2 regions of the Shewanella sp. SM73 genome follow, and region 2 is predicted to be linked to the other one. Evidence: predicted binding sites of a transcription regulator. Region 2 holds the regulator's gene; the other holds the start of a gene.
The links. Region 2 encodes LexA, which represses DNA repair genes until DNA is damaged. Its sites were predicted from a motif close to TACTGTATNNNNATACAGTA; they were not measured.

Region 1: L5M51_RS02470 (LexA family protein) is a predicted target of LexA. The motif match lies at 1,854-1,873, and genes of this name have one in related genera.

The regions. Positions count from the first base shown of each region.
Region 1 is NZ_JAKKRY010000001.1:562,378-565,511, reverse strand. It holds gene L5M51_RS02480 (transcriptional regulator) at 1-44, opposite strand, end outside; gene L5M51_RS02475 (Y-family DNA polymerase) at 170-1,426, opposite strand; gene L5M51_RS02470 (LexA family protein) at 1,414-1,842, opposite strand; gene L5M51_RS02465 (hypothetical protein) at 1,961-2,341, opposite strand; gene L5M51_RS02460 (SOS response-associated peptidase) at 2,444-3,013, opposite strand.
Region 2 is NZ_JAKKRY010000010.1:69,744-72,877, forward strand. It holds gene coxB (cytochrome c oxidase subunit II) at 1-59, opposite strand, end outside; gene L5M51_RS14525 (cell division inhibitor SulA) at 463-975, opposite strand; gene lexA (transcriptional repressor LexA) at 972-1,592, opposite strand; gene plsB (glycerol-3-phosphate 1-O-acyltransferase PlsB) at 1,753-3,134, shown strand, end outside.

The sequences.
Region 1 (3,134 bases), on a different contig from region 2:
GCGTCACATTTTGAGAGCAATATATTGATTTTAGTATTCTTCATTATCAATTCCTCTATTCGAATAGTCATAGTTACAGTAGCCACTCTGTAGTATGACTAAAAATTGGGTCTAAGCTATACTGACACGCTTTGAGGCATAAACGTGTTACTCCATCTACTGCCGGATATCAGCACTTTATCTCTGGCAGACATTTCCACTTAGTCGTGTATTGCGGTGTGAGTAGATCACGGCGCATGGCCCATTTTTGCTCGATACCTTGGGCGGCAATGAATAAGGTATCTGTGCCATAACGTTGATTGATGCCATCAAGAGTCTTCATTAACGCTGGTTTAGCTTTTGAAACATTGAATAAATCTAACTGGCCATGCTGGGTGCTAACTAAATCAATCAGACCTACACCGACTTTATAATAACGTACGCCTGCACGGAAAAGTTGAGATGCTGCTTGTGTCATGCCTTGAGTAAGTTCAATGCTGCAATCGGTGGCACAAGCAAAGTGCACTAAGGTCTTAAAGCCTGTTGGGCGTTCATCGTAGGGAGAATTGCTGGCAAACAACAACATTGTTTTACAGCTTGAACCTTGCTTGCGCGCTTTCGCTGCGGCAATCGCCACATGTTTACTTAAGGCTTGCAGTAAATCTTCATACTCGGTAATACGCTCGCCCACACTACGAGTTGAGAATATTTGCTTCTTATCTGCCCTCGCCTCGTCCCACACTTTGCACGCTTGCCCATTGAGTTCACGTACAGTGCGTTCTATTTCAATACTAAATTGCTTCCGAGCTAAACCTGCAGGGATTTTTGCTAAGTCATAGGCGGTCTTGACGTTCATCAATTCAAGTTTTTTGCTTATCCTGCGCCCAATACCCCAGACATCATTCACATTCATTGATTGTAAAATTGAAATCCTGTCTTGTTCATTATCAATAACACACACACCATGATAGCCAGGTAACTTCTTTGCCGCGTGATTGGCCGCTTTAGCCAGTGTGAGTGTTGAGCCTATGCCGACACAAACCGGTAAACGTGTTTCTTTCCAAACTGCTTTTCGAATCAACTGGCCTTGGGTTTGTAAGCACTTAATGGCGGGGTAACAATTTTTAAAGGAGAGAAAGCTTTCATCAATCGAATAGACGTGCTGCTCTGGTGCAAATCGGCCAATGATATTCATCATCTTTGCGGATAAATCAGCATAGAGTTCATAGTTACTTGAACAAACAATGACGCCTAATTTCGTACACAGGTCTTTGACCTGAAAGTATGGTGCAAACTTAGGCACACCCCGTTCTTTCGCTTGCTTGTTTGCCGCTACGATGCAGCCGTCATTGTTGCTCAACACAATCATTGGCTTACCACGCCAATCAGGCCTAAATACCTGCTCTGCAGAGCAATAAAATGAGTTAGCATCAACTAAGGCATACATAGTTGTGACACCAATATAGAGCAATGGGTGTGCAGCCTCACAGACCGAGTTACAACCCCTTCTATACGGAAGTCATCGTAATCTTTAACCTCAACGGCTTGCTGTTGTTCATTAGACGATAAAAGCAATTTTCGGGTTTTGTCGTAGATTTTACATACAAACTCACCGTTCAGAGTTGCAACGATAACGTCACCTTGTTGCGCTGTAACATGCCTATCCACAATGAGTACGTCACCATCAAAGATGCCAACCCCTTGCATTGATTCCCCTTGCGCTAAACCTATATAAGTAGCGCTCGGATGTTGCACTAATAGCTCATCGAGACTTAAACCCAGTTGTGTGTATTCGGCTGCTGGGTTTTCAAAGCCGTGAACTCCAGCACGAGCAGGAACAGGTATAAAAGGGTAAACACGCATAGCGCCACCATTACTGTATATAAATACAGTCATTATAGCGCTAGCGAAGTTGTTAGCAAACTTTAGATGATTTACTTATCAGTTATCTGATTTGAACTGATAAAGATTGCAGTGAACCCTAGTCAACCTTTTGGCCTACTACAATCAAACTGTCTGTATATGAGTACCCATAAGCAAATGGGTATGCATTTTTACCTAACAAGGATGAGTAAACCTCGGAGTGGTACTTTCCTGAAGTGATTGGCACTATTTCTTTAAGCATGTATCCAGCATTTGTTAACTCAGTTAGAGCAAGCTCCAAATCACTAGATAAACGTTCACTATCGACTTCACAGTCAGAATATTGAGTGATCTTGGCGAGTTCCGCGACGACTACTTTCTTGTTTGTCCAAGGGTCGTTTATCTGAGCACTTTTATCTAAGTCTTTATAAACAGGATGGTCCCCTTCTGGCCCCATTTTTTTGAAAAATGCTTTTACGTGTAAAACCTTATGCTCCATAGGTACGCCCTTACAATACATCTATTATCGATAAATTTGACCCAGCAAACCTAGTTAACAGCATGCACATAGTCAATAACAATCAAAATTTATTCGCTGGCATTAAGAATGAATTGCTATAGGTAATTGTTCTGGATGGTGTAGCAATGGCTCAAGCTGAATGCTATCGAATTTGTACCAGAAGTCGATATCTGATGGTGCAATCAATAGCGGCATTCGGTTGTGATATTGGCTGCATTGTGCTGTTGACGCAGTGGTGAGGGTAACCAGTTGGGCACCATCATTGGACGGGAATAAGATCCCCGCCATATACAATGGCTGTTCCTCTGCATGACTAAACAAGTATTTTTGCTTTCGCTTACCACCTTCGTCACGCCACTCATACCATCCAGAACATGGAACAACACAGCGATGGTGCGCAAACGCATTAGCGAAGGTTTTCTTTTCTCTTACGGTTTCAACTTGAGCATTGATTAGCAGAGACTTAGACCAATTAGGTTTAATTCCCCAGGTGCAATGGATTGAAGCCAGTTGATCATTGACCAGCCCTACAACAGTGACTTGTTCTGTAGGCCTTAGGTCTAAATTCGTTTGAGGATTGTATGGAATTCCAAATTGTGCAGATACCCGATCAGCCAATACCAAACCATCAATAGTTAAGCGTCCGCACATCAAGTAAGCTCCAAACCCAAATGATTTATTTATTAAATATCAATTCAGGCGGCTTCTTCAAGTGATTCTCAAAACAAGACACCGAACTCATACCACAAGAAATGTCTATTTCAATAGGGAC
Region 2 (3,134 bases):
GCGGCGGTCAACGGTGGTGCGAAAAGCACCACGAGTAAACAATACAACAATTGCTTCACAAGACTTCTCCTCTGCCAATTGCGAATAGCAACTACAAAGAAGAGCAACACAGTAAGTCTCAACTCTATGCAAACTCTTCAGTTCCCAAAAAAGCTTTTTTGACTTCAACGTGCGTTGGCGGCTGTTACTTTTAATCAAGTATTGTTACTGCTGGTAATTAGCCACGCTGGCACATACTGCTGAAATAAATCTGTTCTCTATTTTTAGTGGCGCTTCGAGTTCGATAAATACTCGATTCATTGACCACGGAAGGTGATATATCATCACCGACTTAACCAACCATACTTGCTGTTTAAATATTGATCAAGATCACTTATTTATCTAATTATCTGAAAAATTGCCAAAAAAAAGCCTCACATTCATAGGTGAGGCGGCTTTCAAGGTAAAAAATTAAATGAATATTTAGTGTACAGCGCTAAAAAAAGATTGCTGACCGAAGAGATTGCCTTGCTCAATGCGTACGTCGGCATGTAAGTGACTGTTTACGTCTTCAAGCACTATGCCCATAGCTCTGGCACTTTTAGCCACGATTTGTAGGCGTCGATTATCCCGCGCATCTAATGATTGAGTCCAAGTAATGACTGCACTGGACGTACCACTTGTCAGGGCTTTTTCCATCGCCCACAGGGTTTCGACTTCATCTTTAGCATGTACCAGCAAAACTCTATCCATACGCACACCCGCGTTAGCGAGCGTTTGCTTGTAGCCAATACTTGGTGGGTTGATGAGCACTAACCAACGGCCCTGTTGGCTTAACTGAGCGAGTTGTGCACTCAGATGAATTAATTCTTGGCGACCTTGAGTCTTAGTTGGCATGCAGGCGATAGGCGCATGGTGCCAGTCATAGTCGGCATCACGGACTTCATCGAGCCACAAGCCCGGATGGCGGGGGGCATTGCCAAGTAGTTTATTCATAGCCAATCTCCATTACGGATCACACCGACGGCGAGTCCTTCAATTGTTAAACTTTGGAAGCCTAAATCCACTTTAATCGGGGAGTAATCTTCATTTTCGGCATGTAGATAGACCACATTACCTTTTTTTTCGAAACGTTTAACAGTGACATCGTCATCGACTCTAGCGACAACCACCTGACCATTTCTAGCTTGTTCTACTTTATGAACTGCCAGCAAATCACCTTCGAGAATGCCGATATTCTTCATGCTGTCGCCTTTTACTCGCAGTAAAAAATCGGCGGCGGGATGGAACATGCTTGGGTCGACTTGGTAGTACTGTTCAACATGTTCTTGGGCGAGGATAGGTTCACCCGCGGCCACTTGGCCGATGAGCGGTAAACCTGTTTCAGTCAAATCTTCGATTTCCGCAGGCAGACGAATGCCCCGAGATGTGCCAGGCATGATCTCAATGCAGCCCTTTTTCGCCAACGCTTTAAGGTGTTCTTCAGCCGCATTGGCGCTCTTAAAACCTAAACGGGTTGCGATTTCTGCCCGAGTGGGTGGCATGCCAGTATCGGCAATATTTCGTTTAATTAGCTCTAATATTTCAGCTTGGCGTGGCGTCAAAGGTCTCATGGTGTTTCCTGTTTTTCTATACAGTTACTGTTAGTATATACAGTATTATTTGCAGCGCAAGTATTAACCACTTTTTAGCTATGTTGGAGAGAATTAGCGAATATTACCCATAGTCTGGTATTCTATCGGGCTAGTAAACGCACTTAATTGCATAAGAATAATGCCTAAACACGACTCTCTTTGGTTGAAATCATTACGTTGGATCCAAAAACACTTAGTGCACACTATTGTGGTGCCTCAGGATCCCTTTGCCGATCTGAATCTGGATGCTTCCAGACCCCTTGTTTATGTGATGAAAACAGAATCCCTCAGTGACATAGCTGCTTTGAGCGAAATAACGGCTAAGTTAGGTTTACCAAGCCCTTATGAGCCTCTAGTGGCTAATGGTGTGACTGCGCCTCGGGTTGTCTGTCTTCAAGGACGTAAGCCACTGTTTGGCGAGCGTGCTGGTAATGAGCCTTTCCTCGAATGTTTTATGCGTTTGTTAGCCGTGCATAAGGAACGTCCTGAATTAGATATTCAACTGGTACCCGTGAGCTTGTATTGGGGTCGCACGCCAGGGAAAGAAGACGACACTATGAAGGCGGCCGTATTTGAGCGGGAAAACCCGACTTGGCTGCGCAAGTGCTTGATGATTCTGTTCTTAGGTCGACATAACTTCGTGCAGTTTTCGAATGCCGTATCCCTGCGTTACATGGCTGACGAACATGGCACCGACATGGGGATTGCCCATAAGTTAGCACGGGTTGCGCGCGTGCATTTCCGTCGTCAACGTAAGGTAATGACAGGGCCTGTGCTGCCAAACCGCCAAGCACTGTTTCATTCGTTACTCAAATCTGAGTCGCTGCGCAAAGCGATTCAAGAAGAAGCCGCCAGTAAAAAGATTTCTGAGACCCAAGCGCGCGAGACGGCTATTGAGTACCTCGATGAAATAGCAGCCGATTACTCAGATAGTTTAGTGCGTATTGCCGAGCGTTTCTTAACTTGGTTGTGGAACAAGCTTTATAGCGGGATCAACATTAAAGGCGCCGAGCAAGTTCGCCAGCTGCATCACGATGGCCACGAGATTGTTTATGTGCCTTGCCATCGCAGCCACATGGATTACCTGCTGTTATCGTATATTTTGTATTATCAAGGCATGGTTCCGCCGCACATTGCTGCTGGCATCAACCTCAACTTCTGGCCCGCGGGACCTATGTTCCGTCGCGGTGGTGCCTTCTTTATCCGCCGTAGTTTTAATGGCAACAAGCTGTATACCGCAGTATTTCGTGAGTATTTAGATCAGCTGTTTGCTAAAGGTTATTCGGTGGAATACTTCTCCGAAGGTGGCCGTTCACGTACTGGCCGTCTGTTGGCGCCGAAAACTGGCATGATCGCCATGACGATGAACAGCGTACTGCGCGGTATTGAACGTCCTGTCACACTTGTGCCTGTGTATTTAGGCTATGACCATGTGATGGAAGTGGCGACTTACCATAAAGAGTTAAGCGGTAAGAAAAAGAAAAAAGAATCTGTGTGGCAGGTGTTCGGTGCCATTCGCAA